DNA from 3 places in the Exiguobacterium sp. RIT452 genome. Region 3 is predicted to be linked to each of the others. Evidence: riboswitches for the same ligand, from Rfam matches in the RefSeq annotation. Region 3 holds a riboswitch; each other region holds the start of a gene.
What was found. A riboswitch is a leader RNA that binds a small molecule or an ion and turns the genes downstream of it on or off. The one in region 3 is predicted to bind thiamine pyrophosphate.

Region 1 (7,404 bases), on a different contig from region 3:
TCAGCTGCGTGGTCTGTCCGCTTCGTCTGATCCAATGACTGGATCGATTGATCGAATTCTTGTTTCATCGTAATCACTCCTCTTCACATTCAATTCCACCTAAAAAGCTCCGACTTACGTCTGAAGTCTTATTTACCTCTTTTTTAAACATCTAAAACATGTATCGAAAAAAATTGTTTACTTTTTTGTGAACGCTTACTTGAAATACGTTGCGTACGTCTGTTTTGCCTGTTCCGGATCCGCTTCCCCGTGAATCAAGATCCGCCCGTCGGCAAAGGCGACAATCCGGTGCTGCTCCGTCTCGAACATCAGCAAATACGGGTTCCGTTGACTTTTCATACCGCGTGCCCGTATCTCGTTTTCCAGCCGGACCAAATCCCGTTTCCCTTCTCCCCGGACTTGCACGGTGTCCCGACCGCACAACGTGACGAATTGGAGCGGCGTTCCGTTGAGATAAGGATAGACGGCAGCGTCACCGCACGTAGGACAGGCTGCTTGTTTTAAGGACGTGACATCAATCTGACTCTGCTGATTCGTCCAAAGATCAAACGACAACAACGTCCGACGTAGTGCTGCTTTCGCACCCGTCAACAGTTTCAAGGTTTCCGTCACTTGATGCGAGGCAACCAGTTGGACGGCCGGACTGATGATGCCCCGGGTATCGCACGTATCCTGTTGTTGCGGCAGATGATTCAGCAAACAATGCAGACAAGGCGTCTCCTTCGGTAAAACGGTGTATGTCATGCCGTAACTGGCGACACAGGCCCCATAAATCCAAGGGATCTCCCGCTTTGCCGCGACATCATTGATCAGCATCCGAATCGCGAAATTATCTGTCGCATCCATGATCAAATCCGCCTCCGCAACGAGTCGATCAATGTTCGTCGCCGTCACGTCCTCCACAATCGCTTCGATCGTCACCGTAGAATTGACTTCGCAAAGCCGTTGCTTGGCTGCGACCGCTTTCGGCAACCGTTCCCGGGCATCCCGTTCCGTGTACAATTGTTGCCGTTGAAGATTGCTCCACTCGACGTAATCGCGATCAATCAGGGTCACCCGTCCGACACCGGCCCGGACAAGCTGTTCCGCACTGGCTGTTCCGAGCGCACCGAGACCGATGATGACGACGCGGCGCTCAGCCAGTTGATCTTGTCCGTCTTGTCCGATTGGACGAAAGCGGATTTGGCGGCTGTAGCGGTCCGTCATGGACGGCTGATTCCAGTCGTCGGACTGCTTGCCGTCGCATACCGTTTTTTCTCGATCCGTCCCGCTTCGAAACCGAGGCGCCCGGCTTCGACCGCCAGTTTCATTGCCTGTGCCATCTTGACCGGATCGGTGGCGTGGGCGACCGCAGAATTCAGCAAGACACCGTCGGCACCGAGCTCCATCGCGTAAGCCGCGTCAGCCGGTGAACCAATCCCCGCATCCACGATGACCGGGACCGTCATCTGCTCGATGATGAAACTGAGCGCAAGCGGGTTTAAAATCCCCTGCCCTGAACCGATCGGTGACGCTGCCGGCATGATTGCGTGACAGCCCAGTTCCTCGAGCCGACGGGCGAGCAACAAATCATCCGACGTATACGGCAAGACGATGAAACCGTCCTTGATTAATTCCTCTGCCGCCCGTAAGGTTTCGATCGGATCCGGCAATAATGTCTTGTCGCAACCGATCACCTCGACTTTAACCATGTCGCACATGCCGGATGCCCGGGCGAGCCGGGCCAGCCGGACGGCTTCTTCCGCCGTTTTTGCGCCCGCCGTATTCGGCAACAGGTCATAACGACTTAAGTCGAGTGCCGCAAGTGGATTCGTCTGTTCCTTCGCAAAGACATCGAGACGCCGGACGGAAAACGTTAAAATGTTCGTTTCCGATGCTTCGACCGCTTGTTGTTGCGTTTCAGCGTCCGGGTATTTTCCCGTTCCGAGTAATAATCGTGATGCAAATGTTTTTCCGCCAATTTCTAACATGTTATCCGCCTCCTACAAAATGAACGATTTCAACGACATCACCGGGTTGGACGTTCGTGTCCGTATACCGGGACCGGTCGATGATTTGATGATTTTGTTCGATGATGACGACCTCTTCATCGATGTTCAACTGCTGAATCAAGTCGTGTAGCGTCTTCGTTTGTTCCGCCAGTGGATAGTCTTTCCCATTCAATCGGATCTGCATGTATTCTCCTCCTCGTGTCGTCTGCAACAAAATGCCTCCAGCGTAACTTCCGGTTTTCGGTTCATGACACAATCGGCGAGGACTTGTGCCGTCACCGGAGCGAGCAAGATGCCGTGCCGGTGATGTCCCGTCGCGACCAACAAACCGTCAATTCCTTTGACCCGTCCAAGATACGGTAAGCCGTCACGGGTCTGCGGCCGGACACCGGACCAGATGTCAACCAGTGCCGCATCACGGATCGGCGGATACACGTCAATTGCTGCCGCCAACAGGTCCGAGATGCTGCCCGCGTTGACCGTCGTCGATTCCTCACCAACGTGTTCCGTTGCGCCGATGATAATCCGTCCGTCTGCTTTCGGGACAAGGTACACCGTCTCATGAAACAAAGTCTGCTCCAGTCGACCGGTTGTGAGACGGACAGATAGGCACTCACCTTTGACCGGAAGCGTATCAATCGGAATCCCGATCGTTTGCAACAACGGTTCCGATCCTCGTCCGCCGGCGATGACGACCTGCCGACCAACCTGTTGTCCCCGGCTTGTCTCCACCCCGGTTATCGTCCCGCTGTCCCGCAAAAGACGCAAGACACTTACCTGTTCTTCAATCACGCCACCCCGCTGTTCAATCGCTTGCCGTAACGCACGGACAAGCAACGGAGGATCGACTTGACCGACCCGTTCAAATTGGACGGTTTGCTTTGCCTGGCGCAGCTGAAACGGCAGTTCGAGATAACCGCTCGTCAACCCGGTCTCGTCGAACAATTGACGGACAAGCTGCGGATACAGGACACGGCTGACTGCCGCTAACGCATGTAACGGTTCCGACAGTTCTTCGTCCGTCGCGAGCATCCCCGCTGCCGCCCGTGTCGCGCCTTGTCCGACTGCCGACTGATCGAGCACGCGAACACTTTGCCCCCGATTTAATAACTCATAGGCGAGCGTCAAACCAATGATACCGGCACCGACGATTAATACATCCGGTTGTTTCATCGTCCAATCACCGCCCGGAACCGTCCGGCTGCTTCCGCCGGATGGATTTGTCCCAAAATCCCGGACAGGACGGCAACTCCGCTACACCCGGTCGTTAAGACATCAGACAGATTTTCCGGTTTGATTCCGCCGATGGCGATGACCGGGATCGATGTCCAGTCGACGACTTGCTGTAACGCATCGAGCCCCCTTGGCGCCACGCCGGGTTTCGAATCCGTCTCAAAAATATGACCGTACATCACGTAATCGGCGCCGGCTTGTTCCGCCACCATCGCTTCGGTCAACGAGTGAACCGATTGACCGATGGAGATCGTCGGAAACTGTGCCCGGACACGCTCGACCGACAGACTGCGGCGTGTCAACTGGACGGTCGTGCCGGTGACGAGTGCAGCATCGAGCCGGTCATGGACAACCAACTGGTCTGCGCGGACTCCTTGGTCGAGCAACGTATCAATGCAGGAAACCAATTCCCGGACTGACCAGGTTGGCTCCCGTAAGTGGATGCGATCGACGGACAGTGCGAGCTGCGGAAGGGTCTGTTCCAGCACTTCCTTACTGTCGCGTCCGGTTGTAATCAGGTGTAAATGTGACATCGTTCCCCCTCCTTTCCACACGAAAAAGGACCACCCCATGAACTGATGGAGTGGTCCTACGAAAAGGGCGACGCTTGGCGTTCCCTCGATAGATGATCGGATACCACTTCCCTCCGCTAGTACGAACTAGATCAGGTTCAAAGGGTCCGGATACTTCCGTCTCAGTCTGCTGCGAGACTCCCCTAGTGTAGATATTTATTTGTGTGGTACGTCTGTAGTTTACCACGGGTAGTCCGATTAGTTCCACCCTTGATTAGTGTCGCATGTCCGATTCGACCGCTTTGACCTGCTCGATCAAGCGTTGGTATTCGTCGACACGTTTCGTTTGCGACAAGTCATACGTTTGTTTTAAGCGTAAGACCCGCATGACTTTCTGGTTGAGATCGGCTGTCGACAGTTTCCCTTGTTTGATCCGCGCCATGATTTCCTTGTGAACGGACGCGTACGCGCCGGGTGAGGAAAACATCGCCATATCCGCACCGTTTTCAAGTGCAAGACCTGCCGCTTGAGCTAATCCGTACCGTTCTGTGATGGCTCCCATGACGAGATCATCCGTGATGATGACACCATCAAATTTCAGTTCACTCCGTAACACACCGGTCATGACTTCTTTCGATAACGAGGACGGTCGATTTTTGTCGAGAGCCGGGAACAGGATATGCGCGACCATGACCATTTCAGCCCCGTCTTGAATCGCCCGTTTAAACGGGACCAGCTCCGTCTGCTCAAGTTCCGCTTTCGTCGCATCGACCCGCGGCAGACCGACATGCGAGTCGACGGTCGTATCTCCGTGTCCCGGAAAATGTTTGACGACCGGCACGATATCTTCTTCCTTCATTCCCTGCATCAATGGCACACCGAGTCGTGCCACTTGTTGCGGGTCCGCACTGAGCGCCCGGTCGCCGATGATCGGATTCGCCGGATTATTGTTGACGTCAAGGACCGGTGCAAAATCCATGTTGAATCCGTAAAAACGGGAAATGGAGCCAAGCGTCTGCCCGACGTCTTCCATTAATTCCGGATCATTTTTTTGACCATATGCCAGGCTCGGCGACAGTTTGAGTTGTGCGTCCGGAACCCGGCTGACCCGTCCACCTTCTTCGTCAAAACCGACGAATGCCCGTTGATCCGACGTTTGCGCTTCATTGATGTCAGCCGTCAATGCCTTCAGTTGGCCGGATGACGTGATATTACCGCCGAGTAACAACACTCCACCCAGCGCATGTTGCTGCAACAGCCGGCGATCCGCTTCCGTCAATGCTGTTCCGGCCACACCGATGTAGAGCAGTTGATCGACTTTTTCCGCCGTCGACATCTGAGAGACCGTCTGCTTAAGTTCATTTTCCACTTGTTCCCGGGCAGACGGTTGCTCCGGTTTTTGTGGTTTCGGCTGTTTTGTTTCTTCGGCTTGCTTCGGTGCCGGTTCGTCCGGTTTCACCGTCTCGTCGGCACAACCGGACAACAGGACAGTTGCGAAGACAACAGGGAAAAACAGCTTCAAATCGGTTCCTCGTTTCGGACGCCGTTGATTGAATAGTAGACTTCAATTTCTGCGTTCAACGATTGGGAGACGGAGCAGTATTTGTCTTTTGACAATGAAATCGCCCGACGGACCTTATCTTCCGGTAAATCGCCTTCAAGCCGGTAATGGATCGAAATCGTCGTGAAGCGGCGCGGATGGTCGTCTGCCCGTTCCCCTTCGATGTCCATTTCAAATGAGGTCAACGTCAAACGCATCTTCTCTAAAATCGAGACGATGTCGATGCCGGTACAACCGGCAACGGCGTGGAGTAACAGCTCCGTCGGGCGTGGTGCTTGATTGTCGCCTCCGTTATCCGGTGCTGCGTCCATCGCTAAGTGATGTCCGGATTCGGTCTCGCCGCTAAATCCCATCTTGTGGTTCCAAGTGACTGTTGCTTGCATGTTCCGTCACGTCCTTTACATGTTTTTTAGTTGTCTTTACTTCTTCAGTATACCCGAATCTCCGCCAAGTGAAATTGACGTGCTATTCGCAATAATGCTTCTTTTTCACCTTCCTCTAAATCCTGTTTCCGCACCACTTGAATCATGCTATTCTGATACACGATAGTTTTTTGCGCACAGGCGCTAGAAGTGAGGAATGTGTATGTCATCATCATCGACTCGTTTGAGTCAAACCGACTGGCTGTTGATCGCAACGTTATCCATGTTGACCTTTGTCCTCGGAACAAGCGAATTCGTCATCGTCGGGATTTTATCCGAAATCGCAGACGGTCTGAACATTACGATCGCGAAAGCCGGGACACTCGTCTCTGCCTTTGCTATCGCTTTCGCCATCGGGACACCGATTACGATGTCACTGACCGGACATCTCGAGCGGCGTAAATTAATGCTTGGCTTGATTTTCGTCTGGATTTTGCTGAATGTCTGCAGCAGTATTGCACCGAATTACGAAATCTTATTATTGACCCGGATCGTGACGGCTGTTTTGACGGGCGTCCTGATTTCGCTTGCGATGGTCGTCGCCAGTGACAGTGTCCCGATTGCAAAACGCGGGGTCGCCGTCTCGTTCATCTTCGGCGGTTTTACCCTTGCGAACGTCTTGGGAGTTCCAATCGGTACCTTCATCGGTCAACATGCCGGGTACGCCGCAACGTTTTGGCTGACAAGTGCACTTGGCGTCATTGCGTTAGTCGGTGTCTTCAAAGTCGTTCCGGTCCAACAATCAACGGCGACCAGTTCGATTCGCGATCAACTTCGTCTACTCGCCAATCCGCGGATCATGATTGCCTTTTTCATCCCGTCGTTTGGATTCGGTGCGACGTACGTCGTCTATACGTATCTCGTCCCGGTTCTTGAGCTGGAGTTGAAATTGCCGTCGACGTGGATCAGTCCGATTTTGCTCGCGTATGGTGTTGTCTCGATCTTCAGTAACATCTTGGCCGGGAAAATCGCCAGCCGGAACCCGATCGGTCGTCTCCGTTTCGTCTTCATCGTTCAGGCGATTGTACTCGCCGCCCTCTACGTGACGACAGCGTCCGTTTCGCTGGGGCTGATCAACATTGCCTTGATGTCCTTGATGTCGATTTTATTAACGACCTCAACACAAATCTATCTGATTGATTTGGCAGAGAAGTTTAATCCGGAAGCAAAAGGGCTGGCCGCGTCCTTGATGCCGGTCGCAAGCAATGTCGGGATTGCCTTCGGTTCTGCTTTAGGTGGACTCGTCTATGCGAACGGTCCGATCATGAATATCGCGCTTGTTGGCGGTGCCGTCGCCTTACTCGCAGCTGCTTTGACCGCTGTCAGTCACCGACTCGATCAGCGGGCATAACATCCAAAAGACTTCTGTTCGAATGGTGCCATCACTTGTGGCATACGGAACAGAAGTCTTTTTGTTGCATCCGGAACTTAAAGCCGACGGTTACTCAGACCAAACCTTACAACACTGTTAGGTAAAAGTATCCAATTTGTTTCTTTATCTGTAAACCGGCATGGTACGGTAGAAACAGCACTTGATCCCAACTACTTAAAGGAGTTTTTATTATGAAATCGTATTATGCCCTTCCGTTGACTGCCCTGTTACTGACGGCGACGGTCAGCCCGGTCGCAACATCTGCTGCGACACCAACAAAAGTTGAAACGAAAAAACCGTTGTCGGAAAAAGT
Region 2 (7,404 bases), on a different contig from region 3:
AAAAATAAAAGAGACCTGTCGACTAAATCGACAGGTCTTAAAATCACATAATTTAGGAGGAATGACTCATTCCGAAGCTAAAAATTGTTCGTATTGCGCATCGAGCTGTTGGACAAGTAGTTCACGGACAGAAAAAAGTTTCACCGTCTCTTCATAATCCGTCGTTTCAGCAAGTTGCCGATCAAGCATCGTCAGTTCCTGTTCCAATCGTTCGATCGTCGCTTCTACTTGACGTGTTGTCTGTACTGGAATAGAAGGAGAGGGTCGTTTTTTAGCAGAAACGACGTTCTTCGGTATTTTGGCGACAGGCGGCTGTGTTTGCCGTTTGGTTGACGCATAGGCATACGAACCGGGAAACAGCTCCATCGTCTGATCAAGCCAAAGGGTCTTCGTAAACAGCCGGTTCAAGAAATAGCGGTCGTGCGAAACGGCGATCAACGTTCCGTCAAATGATTCGAGTGCTTCTTCGAGCGCATCACGTGATTCGATGTCGAGATGATTGGTCGGCTCATCCAAAATCAGTACGTTCAAATCGGAGTGGACCAGAATCGCGAGCATCAGCCGCATCCGTTCACCACCACTTAACGCCTCGACCGGTAAGAAGACCCGGGGGCCAAAAAACAAGAACTGGGCGAGACGCTGCCGCGCCGTTCCTTCATCGAGATCAACGGTCGCGCGAAAAACGTCGATTAAACGTTCACCGGGCGGGAAGTCAATGCGTTGCGACAGATAGCCGATTTTCACTGACGGTCCACGCGTAATCAGACCGCTTGTCGGTTCGAGATGGCCTAACAGGAGATGCAATAGTGTGGATTTTCCGCTTCCGTTTGCGCCGACGATGGCGATTCGATCTTTTGCTGAAATCTCAAAGGTTAATGAATGAAGCAACGGTTGCTTAGAGAAGGCGATGCTGACATCCTCGACGCGGTAAACCATCCGGCTCGTTTTTCCATGTGCTGCAAACGTAAGATCGGGGGTCTCGGCGTCAAGCTTCGGGCGTTTGATCCGTTCAATCCGTGCAAGTGCCCGTTCCATCGATTTTGCTTTTCGGAACAGTTTTTCGCTTGGTGGTGACGCTTCGTTTGCCCATTGCCGCAGACGGCGGATCGCTTCCTTCATCTGCTTGATCTTCTTCTGTTGTTCCTGGTAAGCATGGAATTGCTCAAGTAGAAGGCGTTCCTTTTCCTTCACGTAAAACGTGTAATTTCCCTGGTACAGCTGAATCTGACCCTCCTCCAGTTCAGCGATGCGCGTCACGACCGCATCAAGAAACACACGATCGTGGGAGACGATCAGGACAGCCCCGGCATAATCAGCTAAAAAGGATTCCAGCCACTCGACGGCGTCTAAATCCAGATGGTTTGTCGGTTCGTCGAGGATCAACAACTCCGGCTCGGTCAACAACATCCGTCCGAGGCAGATTTTTGTCTGTTCGCCGCCGCTGAGCTGCTCAAACGGACGATCCAAAAGGGCATGTAACTGCAAGCCGTTAATCATCCGGTCGATTTTGGAATCCAGCAAATATCCGCCTTGGCGCTCAAATGCTTCCGTCTCTTGCGTGTAGCGCTCGAGCAACTGATCGATCTGATCGATGTTTGTCGCCATGTCCCGTTCGATTTGTTGCAGGGAGTGTTGTAAACCGACAAGCGTGGCGAAGGCAGTCCACAGGACATCACGCCCCGTCATTACGTTGTCGAACACGGGAAGTTGTGCCAAATAACCGATGGAGAGCCCGCTTTTTTGATAAATCGTTCCGCTGTCTTCGGAATCAAGCCGGGCAATCAAACGTAAGAGCGTCGTTTTACCGCTTCCGTTTCGGCCGATCAAGCCGATCCGGTCTTGGTGCTCGATAAAGAGGGAGACGTCCGTTAAGATATCGTCGCCTCCGAATTGTTTTGTCAGGTGTTGGATGTCGCAGATCATCATATGAAATATCCTCTCTGGCGCATCAAAAAAAGGAGAGCGCAAACAGCACTCTCCTTGACTCGTGGAAGATGCGCTTTGCTTTATTTTTCAGGTATTGGGTTCGTTAAAAAAGGGCAGACTAGTCCCTTAGAACGCCATTCCATGAAAAATCGCGCGCAACAGATACAGTTGTTCCATCAACCAATGCTTACACGCAGCAAAACCCATGTCTTCACACCACCTTTTCCGATTCAATACATCTATTTTACCATGCCTGACAGAAAAGAAAACGTTAATCTTTATTTAAACAAGCCGGCAATCGAGTTGAAGAATGCACTGAGACCATCAAACAACTTCGCAAAAAATCCTTTTGTCTCTTCTGAGGTCGCGAAGGCCTGGATATCTTGTCCAGCATCTTTCAGTCCACTCTCGATTTGACCCCAGTTCAGGTCCGCTTGTTCCATTTGATTAAACAGTCCGGTCAACCGGTCCATCTGAGCATCGGATAAATTGATGTTATTGTTTTGGATGACTTGGACGATGACGTTTTCAATTTCGACCTTCGTTTCCGGCTGTTGTTTCGCGATTTCCGCTTTGATTTCATTCATCAAGTCGGCGACTTTATCCGTCCCGACCGTTTTCCCGACATCGGATGTCACAGAGAGTTCTTGCTGGGCAAGGTCTTTTCGTTCATCCGTCAGTTTGATGCCGGTCTCGGCAGAGGTTTGATCGTACGCTTTCATGATCCCGGTCAAAGCCGAAGTTCCGGTTACCTTGTACGGGGACGTGATCGTAATGTCCGCATCCGTTACACCCGCCGTGACGAGGGCGTTGAGGTACATGTCTTTTGTGACCCAGGTGATGTTTTCGGTCGCGACAGATAATCCATCACCTTTTTCCGCCAACTCAATTTTAGCGGAAGAGTACATGCCGCCACCCCGTTGTGATTGGGGAATATTTTTCCCGAGATATTTTTCTTCATCGGCAGATGTTGCGATAATCGGAGTGATGCCTTCCGGTGCATTCAAGCGGGACAAGACCCACGATTTATCCTTTGCCCCAAGGGATTCGCCAAGGGTGACGATTGTTTTGTCAACCACTTGCTCAGCAGATGCGGCCGTCGGTAGCAGTAAGGTGGTAGCAAGTAAAGCAGATGCCGTCCATGTGATTGTTTTATTCATAAAAGTTCCTCCATAAGTTAAGTATCAGGTACTAAATTTAGTCTAATCGACCGGCGACAGAAGAGAATCGGTCTCAAGGACGAGCCGCCATCCACCTTCCGTCATGTTCATTGTACAAAAAAAATGAGCGAAATGACGAGAAAGGATCAATTCCACATCAAATCATGATAAACTCAAAACAAATCAAATAGCGACCACTAGGGGAGTCAGTAGGCTGACTGAGACGACGGAGACGTTCGGACCCTTTGAACCTGATTAAGTTTGGACTTACGGAGGGAAGTGGCGTGGACGATCCTCTTTTTATGGTCTTTTCACGTCATGCCTGACATCGGGTGTGGCGTTTTTTTGATTAACAAAGGGGGAAACGACATGACATTCAGTGAAGAAATCCGGCAAGCGGCACAACAGTATTGGGACAGCAGCTTTAGCCATCCGTTCGTCACAGGGATCGGAGACGGCACTTTGCCGCTAGCGAAGTTCCGCCATTACGTCCTGCAAGACGCCTATTACTTAAAACATTTTGCGAAAATCCAGGCCCGCGCTGCTTCGAAAGCCCAAGATTTTGCGACGATCGCTGAACTGGCGGAGCATGCGACATCGACGTATGCCGCAGAACTCAGTCTGCACCAATCGTTTTTTGAACCGCTTGGGATTGCAAGCGAGACGCTGGCTGAGTTCGAACCGGCACCAACGGCTTATGCTTATGTGTCGCACATGCATCATGCGAGTGAAGGGACGCTGGGGGAGACGATTGCCGCTATTTTACCGTGTTATTGGCTTTACTATGAAGTCGGACAGCAGTTACAAGGCTGTACGCCGGATTCTCCAATCTATGCGCAATGGATTGCGACATACAGTTCCGAATGGTTTGAACGGGTCGTCTTTGAACAAGTTGATCGTCTGAATGATTTGGCGGAGCGGGCAAGTGCCGAAGAACGGGAACGGATGAAACAACATTTTGTTAAAAGTTGTTATTATGAATTGATGTTTTGGCAGATGGGGTGGACGGAAGAGACGTTTGAAAAACAGTACATGCAGACGATGGAAATCACATCATCGAAGTAAGGAAAAACGTTTAAATCAACAAACACCGGATCCGACGATAATCGGATCCGGTGTTTGTTGTCTAAAAAAATAACTCAGCTGTGTCGTTCAATCAAATCCGCCAGACGTTGTTTGACGGCAGTCGGATTGGTTAAATCCTGATTGGATAACGAAAGTTTTGTCATCGTCTCGTCCGTACCGGCCATTTCACTGAACAGTGAACCAAGACTGTGCGCACGGCGGTCGATCTGGACGACGATATCGATGCCCGACCGGTCTTGTAACAGGATGACTTCGATTTCGTCCAGTTTATGGGCATAATGGGTGCCGCGTGCTGAATACTCGAGTTCTTGCGCGATCGGCAGATCTTTCCGGAAGCGGCCCGGTAATTTCTCTGTATCGGCTTTCTTTAAACGGAATCCGAGGTCTTCCATCGCTTCAAGGATGACCGATTGGTAGTCATTGGCTTTGACGACGACAGCATCGTGGTCAGAAGGGTCAACCGCCTGCGCGATATCAAGACCCGTTTCAATCCACGACTTGGATTGGCTGACGGAGAGCGGCGTATTGAACGGTACTTGGAGCGTGAACGGAATTTCGCGTTCGACACCTGCTTCAATCGTAAACGGGGCTTCGTTTAACGCAAACCGATCCAGTGTGAATGTCGTAAATGCCGTACTGTCGCCGACTTCTTGTTTGTATTGGGTATTGAAGGCAAGATAAATCCGGGCGATTTCCTGATCGACGCTGCCGCCTTTGATGTGGACGACGCCCGTGATCGTTCCACCGGGTTCACAGTGATCTTGTTCGAGTCGTGTATCGACCGTTGCGGCACCGATGCCGATTTGTGAAAGAATTTTTTTGAACATGTTGTTTTCCTCCTAAAAAATGAAGTATGAGCACTGAACAATAAAGCTTGCTTGCTTGTCGAACGCGGGTGAATTTGCTACAGTTTCGAAAGACCAAACAAAAAAGGACGGGACGATACGTGGAACTAGACCAATTAAAAGACCTGCTTATCAAAAAGCTGCAGGCAACTTCACTCATACACGCGACGATTAGCGGTCCGCGCCAAAAATCAAACGATCTGCGTCGAATCAAGTTAAAACCGATTCTACTTAGAGATACGTATGCAATCCAGTTAGAGTTTCAACATGAACGGATCATTAAGCATGAGAATTTAAGTATAGAAGAATTTATTTTGCGAATGGACGATTATTTTAACGAATTTCGTCAATTTTTATTCCGTTTTGAGACGGAAGAACTTCAATTCCAACTGTCGAAGAAGATGAAAGTCTCGCTGAAGACGACGGTTAAAGAACCGGTGCAGGCGGAATTATCGCATAACCGGAAAAAGAGTCATCTGCTCGAAGACGGCATTCCGGTTCCTTTTCTGATTCGGCTCGGTGTCATGACGGAAGACGGACAAGTCAAACGGCAAAAATACGACAAGTTCAAACAGATCAATCGATTCCTCGAATTTGTCGAAGACAGTATCGCAGTTTTACCGAAAGGACGGACGCTACGGATTTTAGATTTTGGATGCGGGAAGTCGTATCTGACGTTCGCCTTGTATCATTATCTGAAAGTCGTCAAAGGATTTGATTTAAACATCACCGGTCTTGATCTCAAAAAAGAAGTCATCGAAGAGTGTACGGCGATTGCCGCTGATCTTGGATATGACGATTTGACGTTCCGAGTCGGCGATGTCCACGATTACGATCAGGAGACAGAAGTCGATTTGATGGTGACACTGCATGCCTGTGACGTCGCCACCGATGTCGCCCTCGCTCGCGCAGTGGATTGGAACGCCTCAGTCATTCTTAGTGTTCCGTGCTGCCAAAAGGAACTGAACCGCCAGTTGGATTGTTCACCGCTCGACGTGATGCTCCAGCACGGCTTGATCAAGGAAAAGTTTGCCTCACTCGCAACGGATTCGATCCGTGCCGAGTTATTGTCACTCGTCGGCTACGATACGCAGTTGCTTGAGTTCATCGATCTGGAACATACACCAAAAAACGTGTTGATCCGAGCGTATAAAAGTCAAAAACAACCGACTGACGAAAAAATCGAGCGTTATGTGGCATTCCGGGATCTCTTACAGGCAAAACCGTTTTTGGAACGTGAATTGAGCGGCAGACTTGGACAGATTTCATCGAAACTCGTACAATAAAGAAGACAACGATTTTAAAGGGGGAACAAATACAATGGATTTCCAAATGTATTTTGAAGATGTCGTTCAGACGGCACGTAAAGAAGCGGCAGCAGCCGGCTTTGAAGAACTAACGACGGTCGAGAGTGTCGATGAGGCGATGAAACGCGAAGGACTGACACTCGTCCTCGTCAACTCGGTGTGTGGATGTGCCGGCGGCATCGCACGTCCGGCAGCCGCTTACATCAACCGGATGGAAGGCGTCAAACCGGATCATTTCGTCACAGTGTTCGCAGGACAAGACCGGGAAGCAACAGACCGGGCACGTGAATACTTCGAAGGGTATCCGCCGTCATCACCATCATTCGCATTGATGCAAGACGGAAACATCTTGTCGATGGTCGAACGATTCGACATCGAATCCTTTACGGCGGAAGAAGTCGTCGAGAAATTAGAATCGCTGATTGAAATCTACGCTTAATGTGTGATCAAGAAGAGACCGACTCCACTGTCGGTCTCTTTTTTATCGTTCGGTTGAAATCAGATAGAGAAAAAAGGACTGTCTACAAATAAATGTAAGCGGTAACAATGGTTTTGATTAATCATAAATGATGAATAAAAAAGAATTTTATGCATTATTTCAAGATTTTTATGCTTTACAATGAATAAATATTCGTATATTCTAAAAACAATAAATCAGGTCAGGCTTTTTAGTATTGAATTAGAAAAAAACATAAGTCATACTATTGTTAAAGTTCTGACAATTGAGCGTTGGAAGGGGAATTTATTCATGAAAAAATTAGTAGCAACGGCAATGGCAGGCATTCTCGCAGTCACGATGGCAGCATGTGGTGCATCGGAAGAATCGACAGGCGAGACGAACACAAGCGATAAAGTATTGACGATGGGAACGTCAGCGGATTACTTCCCGTTTGAATACATCGACACGGCGAAAGGTGACGAAATCGTTGGATTTGATGTCGCGATCGCAAAAGAAGTCACGAAAAATCTCGGCTACGATCTCAAAATCGAGGACATGGAATTTGGCAGTCTGCTCGGAGCGCTCAGCTCGGGACGTGTCGACTTCGTCATGGCGGGGATGACACCGACGGACGAACGGAA
Region 3 (7,404 bases):
CAAGAGGAAGCAAAAGTCACAGTTGATGTAACCATTGATGAGACTTCTTCTTCAGACTTTGACGCATTATTGATTCCGGGTGGTTTTTCACCGGATTTACTCCGTGAAGACGATCGTTTCGTCACATTTACGGAAGAATTTGATTCATCGAAAAAGCCAATCTTCTCAATCTGTCATGGTCCACAATTGATGATTAACGCAAAAATCGTCAAGGGACGTAAAATGACAGGCTATAAATCGATTCGAGTTGACTTGGAGAATGCGGGCGTAACGTTTGAAGACGAAGAAGTCGTTGTCGACGATAACTTTGTATCCAGCCGTCAACCGGATGACATCCCGGCATTTAACCGTGAAATGTTAGCAAAATTGTCTTAAAAAAATGTTCAAACAAAACGAGCGTCTAGACCTTAAAAAGTCTAGACGCTCGTTTTTTTAGTTTTCCGGATAATCGCACAGCTCTGTGATCACGCCATGGGAATGACGGGGATCCATATAAATCAGTCGTCGTCCGAGTGGTGTCGTTCGATACGTATCTTCTAAGAACGTAATCCCGCGTTCCTTGGCTTCTTGGATGGCTTGATCTAAATCATCAACGCGATAGGCGATATGGTGTACCCCTTTTCCACGTTGTTTTAAGAATCGGGCAATCGGGCTTTCAGGACTTGTTGGTGTCAACAGTTCGATGTGGGCATCCTCAAAGGCGATGACAGCGATATTTGAGGCAACACCTGGAGTTGGATTCGAGTATTCACGAATCAATGTCCCGCCTAAGATAGTGGTATAAAACGTAATGGCTTCTTGCATGTCGCGAACGGCAATGCCGGTATGATCTAAATGCATAACTAGTTCCTCCTTTACTTCCATAGTCTTAGTGTGTCAAACTCTTCCACAACACGCAACGACGAGAAACCAATCAAGATGTTGCCAAAGCCCGAAAAGAGAACTTATCAAAAATGACATACCACTGAAATATAATAGAGGCAGAATGGATGCTATAATCAAAAACGTTCTTATAATTTTTAAAAACTATTATGAAATTTAAATAAAACGACTAAATTACTTATATAAACTACACAGAAAAAGAGGGATTACTACATGAAAAAAACGTTCGCGTCGCTCATCGTTTCCGCACTTGTCCTTTCATCAACTCCTCATTTTGCATCAGCAGATGATTTAAGTGAACAAAAAGCCAAAAACGAACAAAAGCAACAAGAAAACTCTAAAACTCAGAAAAAGTTAGAATCCTCCGTTAATCAAGAAGGTCAAAAAATCTCAAAAACACAACAAGAAGTGAATCGTTTAGATCAAGCATTAAACGAAAAAATGTTTGCCGTTGAAGCAAAAGATCGTCAAATTAAAGCAACGGAAGCTGAAATTGTTGAACTGGGAAAACAGATCGAGAAGTATAAAGCAAAACTGAAAAAACAAGAAAAATTATTGGGTGACCGTTTACGCGTCATGCAGGAAAATGACGGAAACTCAATTAAATGGGAAGAAGTCATCTTCGGTTCTAAGGACGTAGGCGATCTCGTCAGCCGTGTTTTGGCAGGAAAATCGATTTCACAACAAGATGATAAGATGATCACTGATTACCAAAACACACAGAAGAAATTAGCAGCTGCTCAACAAGAGCTAAAGGATAAAAAAGCAAAACTAGTGACAGAAAAACAAGAACTGAAACGTCAACAAGCAGAACTTGAACAACAGATCAAAGAACGTAACCAACGTTTGAAAGAACTCAGAAAACAGAAAAAGAAATTTGAAACACAGTTGATGGACGCTAAAGAAGTTCAACAAATCTTGATTGCACAGGAACAAGCGATTGCAGCGGAAAAAGCAGCACGCGAACGTGAAGCACGAATCGAGAAAGAGCGTCAAGCTCAAGCAGCACGGGAAGCTAAAGCACGTGCGGAAGCTCAAGCGGCACAAGCGGCAGCGGCAGAGCAACAGGCGGCTGAAGCAGCGGCGGCAAAAGCAGCAGCTGAAGCTAAAGCGAATCAGAAATCGTCGGCACCTGCGACAGGTTCAACGAAACAATCTGCACCAGCCGTAACAGTACCAAAAGCAACGCCAGCACCGACACCGACACCGGAACCAGCACCGGCACCTGCTCCATCATCATCTTCTCTGTTCATTCATCCAACAAGTGGATCAATCACACAAGGATATGGTTCAGCGAATGGTTCAAACGGCTACTCGTTCCACAACGGAATTGACTTTGGTGCACCCGTCGGAACACCAATCGTTGCAGCAGCAACGGGGACTGTCATTACAGCATCAAGTGGTGGACCGTACGGAAACCACGTCATGATCGCACACCAGTTAAATGGAAAAACGTATACGACAGTGTATGCCCATATGAGTTCATTAAATGCTCGTGCAGGACAACGTGTCAGTCAAGGGGAACAAATTGGAGCCCTCGGTAGCACAGGGAATTCAACAGGTCCTCACCTGCACTTCGAGATTCACGTAGGTGGATACAGCTACAGTGCTTCCGGTCCAGCAAATACAGTTAATCCAATGTCTATGTTATAAAAATCCACAGGAATCCTTGCTTCGGCAAGGGTTTCTTTTTTTTTGCGGTTTACTGTCATACGTGAATATGACAAAAAAACGTTTTCACTTGAAACACAAATGAAACGTTACTGAAACTATCCCGGTGATATAATCAATCTCAGAGAGAAATACTTCGAATTAAATGCTTTTCAAATAAGAATTTATACATAAGTGAGGAAACCATACATGTTAAAAAAATTACTTTCAACGGTATTATTCGGAACATTATTGTTTACAAGTGTACCGATTTCAGCGAATGCTGCGACGATTAAAGAGAAAAAATCGCAAAATGCAGCAGAACAGCGTAAGTTGGAAAAAGCCATCAAAAAACAGGAAGCTAAAATATCCAGCGAACAACAAGAAATTAACAAAATTGATGCTGCGATTAATGAAAACATCTTCCGGATTTCGGAAAAAAATAAGCAAATTCGTCAGTTGAATGTGCAAATTGAAGATCTTGAACAAGAGATTATTCGTTATGAAGAAATGTTAGCCAAGCAAGAGGAATTGCTCGGAGATCGGTTACGGGTTCTTCAAGAAAATGATGGGAATTCAATTAAATGGGAAGAAGTCATTTTTGGATCAAAAAACTTAGGGGATCTGTTCAGTCGTGTCATGGCAGGAAAAAAGATCGCTGAACAAGATGATAAGATGATCGTGTCGTATTTGGAAACACAAGAAAAATTAGCTGAAGCAAAAGCTGAACTTGTTACGAAAAAAGCAGAACGTGTTCAAGAAAAAGAAGCTTTACTTGTTCAAAAGAAACAGTTGAAACAGCAGATGAAAGAGCGAAGTGCAACGTTGAAAAAGCTGCGTAAAGGGAAAGTGAAATTTACGACAGAGCTACTCGATGCAAAAGAATTACAGGCAACACTGGAAGCACAGGAACGTGCCATTGCGGCAGCAAAAGCCGCAGCGAAAGCAGCAGCAGAAAAGGCGGCAGCAGAAAAAGCGGCGGCTGAACAAGCAGCAGCTGAACAAGCCTCAAAAACAGCGGCTGACACGACACGTAAGTCGACTGGAAAAGCAGACAGTCCTGCACCTGTCGTCAGTGTGCCTGCTGGATCGGCGAAGTTTATTCGACCGGCAGCCGGTGGTGTCTCACAAGGATTCGGACCAGCAAGTGGTGTAAATGGGTATACATTCCATAATGGAGTCGACATCCGTGGTCCTGTCGGGTCGCCGATTCGCGCAGCAGCAGCAGGAACAGTCATTACAGCCGGAAGTGGCGGACCATACGGAAATCATGTCATGATTTCACACTTCCTGGATGGACAAGTGTATACGACGGTTTATGCGCATATGAATTCGTTATCTGTTGGGGCGGGTCAAACCGTATCACAAGGACAATCACTTGGAACACTTGGAAGCACAGGAAATTCAACGGGTCCACACCTTCACTTTGAGTTACATGTTGGTGGATACCAGTATAGTGCGACAGGACCGGCGAATACGGTCAATCCTCTCGGATATTTCTAAAAACGGGCTTCGGCTCGTTTTTTTTTTATGGCTGTGCTACAGTGAAAAAGAATATTATTACGAGCAACTAGGGGAGCTGGAGGAGTCCGGCTGAGAGGAAAACCATTCTGTTTTCGACCCTGTCACCTGAACTGGATAATACCAGCGTAGGAAAGTTGAGATCGAAGACATGAAAGTATCGTCCGGTATAACCGGTCGTTCATGGCGTCGTCTGCTTTTTTACAGCGGACGGCGCTTTTTGTTTTGTCGTCCGTTTTCTCTCCTTAGATTTGCTCACACGAAAGTGAGGAAACGATATGAAACATGTACTGACGATTGCAGGATCTGATTCTGGTGGTGGAGCGGGAATCCAGGCAGATTTAAAAACATTCTCCGCCCTTGGTGTCTACGGTATGAGTGTCATTACAGCAATCACTGCCCAAAATACGTTGGGGGTCCAGGCGGTTGAAGATGTGTCGCCGGCGCTCGTCGAGGCACAACTCACCTCGATTTTTTCAGATATTCGTGTGGATGCCGTCAAAATCGGGATGGTCTCGAATCAAGAAACCATCCACGTCATCGCGCAACAACTCAAGCACTGTCGCGTTCCGATCATTTTAGATCCGGTTATGGTCGCGAAAGGCGGGCACGATTTACTGCAGACGGATGCGAAGCAGGCATTGATGGAGGAACTGTTACCGCTCGCGACACTCGTGACGCCCAATATTCCGGAAATCGAGCGGATGATCGGTTATCCGGTTCAATCGATCGAGGAGATGCGGCAGGCCACAATCGAGCTGTCTAAACAACGGGTGGATGCCGTCTTGCTGAAAGGCGGACATTTGGAAGGGCAACAAGCCACGGATCTTTTATACACTCAAGGTCAACATCATTTCTTTGAGCAGGAGCGTCTGGATCGTCTGCATACACATGGGACAGGCTGTACGTTGTCAGCTGCGATTGCAGCACGCCTTGCGTTAGGGGACTCGCTTACCGACAGTGTAGCCCATGCCAAGCGGTATGTGACGGAAGCGATTCGTCATGGTTTTGCGCTTGGTCACGGGATTGGACCGACGCATCACTTTTATGAATTCTGGAGGGAAAATCATGTTACGAACCATTGAGGAAAAAAAACCATTGATCCATCATTTGACGAATACCGTAACCATCAATGATTGTGCCAATATGACACTTGCACTCGGCGGATCTCCTGTCATGGCGGACGATTTGTTAGAAGTTGAAGAGATGGTGGCACTTGCCGATGCCGTCGTGATCAATACAGGAACGCTGAATCCTGCGATGCGAAAGGCGCAACTGTTGGCAGGTAAAACCGCCAATCGTTTAGGGAAACCGATCATTTTGGATCCGGTCGGAGCAGGTGCGACTACTTTACGAACGGATTTTATGAAGGAATTGCTGCAACAGATTCAATTTACGGTGATTAAAGGAAATGCTTCAGAAATCAAAACGCTACTTGGGCAGGCGACGACAACAAAGGGAGTCGACGTCGCCGAAGGAGAATCGCTTGATCTTCATGCAGTCCGGGTGTTTGCGGCCGAATCCAATCAAGTCATTGTGGTCACAGGACCGGTTGACTTCGTGACGGACGGACAGCACGAGCTTCATCTTGATGTTGGAACGAAACGGCTCGGTCAAGTGACGGGGACGGGATGTATGACAGCTTCTTTGATTGCGACGCTGTTAGGGACTGGTTATGCATGTTTTGAAGCTGCTGCTTTAGGAACCTATTTGATGGGGAAAGCCGGGGAGCAGGCGGATGAGAAAAAAGGAATCGGTGATTTTCGGACCGGTTTGTTTAATGCCGTCAGCTTGATGACAGAGGAGACACTCCGGGAGGTGCACTTTAATGAAGCCTGATTATTTAGTGTATGCCGTGACGGATCCACGTCTTCAATCCAGACCCCGGCTGGTCGAAGCAGTGGAAGCGGCGATCAAGGGCGGGGCGACGATCGTTCAATTGCGGGAAAAAGAAGCCTCCGGAAAGGAATTTCTAGAAGCGGCCACTCAACTGAAAGCACTCGCGGACCGGTACAGGGTTCCGCTTATCATCAATGACCGGATCGATATCGCGCAGCTCGTGCAGGCAGGACTGCATATCGGGCAGGAAGACATTCCGTTATCCGAAGCCCGTCGACTCATGCCGACCGCTACAATCGGTGTCTCGGTCTCGACAGTCGAACAAGCCATCTCGGCGGAACAAAACGGGGCGGATTATCTTGGTGTCGGTTCGCTTTTCCCGACTGCAACCAAAAACGATGCGACGTTCATGTCGAAAGAGACATTGCATGCAATCCGGCAAGCGGTTGAGCTTCCGTTGGTCGGGATCGGGGGCATCACGCTGGAAAATGTTTCAGAAGTAGGGGCGGCGGTGGATGGATTTGCCGTCGTCTCCGCGTTATTTGCCCAACCGGATGTCGAACGGGCGACGAGAGAATTTCTAGAAGCCGCCAAACAGGTGCATCAGAGCGTTTCAGACAGGGTATAATCACCTGAGAGGTGATGTACGTGAAATGGCAGTCTATTCGATTTCGGGGACGGTGGATTCGATACAGAATCGAACCACAAATCATTCGGGTCGATAATCGTGGGAAATATCATTTAGGGGCAGTACTGTTTCCTTTTCCCAATCGTTATTCTTATCAATTAGCCGTTCTGTTAAAAAATAAATATCAACAACGGTATAAACGATCGTTATTCATTCAAACAAGCTCCATTGCGACAGAGATTTGGGGTCATACCCATCTGGATCTTTACTACCGGGTCATGTTGCGTCTGCCGTTGCCCAAACTGTTGCGGAGACGATACCGGGAACGGTTGACGAGTACAGGCATCATCGATATTGGCGTCCGGGCCGTCGATAACAATCGAATTGTCTGGGATATCGGAAATTTTTTAGGGGGTTGGCTTTTTTACTCGATCACGAGACGAAATCACCATAAACGATGATTTCGTAAAGACATCAGACTTCGTTGCAAACAGAGTGTTGATTCAGCTCTTCTGACCAAAAGCTCATGCTTGATTTCATTTGCTTGCAATTGAGACAAAACGGTGGTGCAATTGGAAGGAAAGAGGTGATGACAATGGAAGCACCCCGTTGTGAAACGATTGCCATTGATGCGAAACGCGCCAAAGAAATTGAACAGGTCGTCGATACGATTCCGACGCTTGAAATCGGAAAACTGTTTAAAGTCTTATCAGACGCGACGCGGTTACGAATTGCGTACGCCTTAACTGTTGAGGATGAACTGTGTGTTTGTGACGTCTCGGCTTCAGTCGACTGTTCGATTGCAACCGCTTCTCACCATCTGCGGACCTTGTTGAAACAAGGATTGGTCAAATATAGAAAAGAAGGCAAAGTTGTCTATTATT

Region 1: another riboswitch for thiamine pyrophosphate. It lies ahead of D3D03_RS02690 (thiamine phosphate synthase); the one in region 3 lies ahead of thiD (bifunctional hydroxymethylpyrimidine kinase/phosphomethylpyrimidine kinase).
Region 2: another riboswitch for thiamine pyrophosphate. It lies ahead of tenA (thiaminase II); the one in region 3 lies ahead of thiD (bifunctional hydroxymethylpyrimidine kinase/phosphomethylpyrimidine kinase).

The regions. Positions count from the first base shown of each region.
Region 1 is NZ_QXJB01000001.1:528,977-536,380, reverse strand. It holds gene D3D03_RS02715 (hypothetical protein) at 1-68, opposite strand, end outside; gene D3D03_RS02710 (ThiF family adenylyltransferase) at 196-1,206, opposite strand; gene D3D03_RS02705 (thiazole synthase) at 1,203-1,970, opposite strand; gene thiS (sulfur carrier protein ThiS) at 1,972-2,175, opposite strand; gene D3D03_RS02695 (NAD(P)/FAD-dependent oxidoreductase) at 2,160-3,164, opposite strand; gene D3D03_RS02690 (thiamine phosphate synthase) at 3,161-3,757, opposite strand; TPP riboswitch at 3,849-3,951, opposite strand; gene nagZ (beta-N-acetylhexosaminidase) at 4,011-5,258, opposite strand; gene D3D03_RS02680 (OsmC family protein) at 5,255-5,680, opposite strand; gene D3D03_RS02675 (MFS transporter) at 5,877-7,070, shown strand; gene D3D03_RS02670 (C40 family peptidase) at 7,283-7,404, shown strand, end outside.
Region 2 is NZ_QXJB01000001.1:275,997-283,400, forward strand. It holds gene abc-f (ribosomal protection-like ABC-F family protein) at 67-1,926, opposite strand; gene D3D03_RS01410 (DUF1002 domain-containing protein) at 2,205-3,086, opposite strand; TPP riboswitch at 3,276-3,381, shown strand; gene tenA (thiaminase II) at 3,456-4,151, shown strand; gene D3D03_RS01420 (sporulation protein) at 4,226-4,999, opposite strand; gene D3D03_RS01425 (class I SAM-dependent methyltransferase) at 5,119-6,303, shown strand; gene D3D03_RS01430 (BrxA/BrxB family bacilliredoxin) at 6,338-6,763, shown strand; gene D3D03_RS01435 (transporter substrate-binding domain-containing protein) at 7,073-7,404, shown strand, end outside.
Region 3 is NZ_QXJB01000005.1:99,241-106,644, forward strand. It holds gene D3D03_RS12045 (type 1 glutamine amidotransferase domain-containing protein) at 1-375, shown strand, start outside; gene D3D03_RS12050 (VOC family protein) at 433-840, opposite strand; gene D3D03_RS12055 (murein hydrolase activator EnvC family protein) at 1,096-2,535, shown strand; gene D3D03_RS12060 (murein hydrolase activator EnvC family protein) at 2,743-4,035, shown strand; TPP riboswitch at 4,095-4,205, shown strand; gene thiD (bifunctional hydroxymethylpyrimidine kinase/phosphomethylpyrimidine kinase) at 4,332-5,138, shown strand; gene thiM (hydroxyethylthiazole kinase) at 5,122-5,892, shown strand; gene thiE (thiamine phosphate synthase) at 5,882-6,520, shown strand; gene D3D03_RS12080 (hypothetical protein) at 6,541-6,981, shown strand; gene D3D03_RS12085 (ArsR/SmtB family transcription factor) at 7,116-7,404, shown strand, end outside.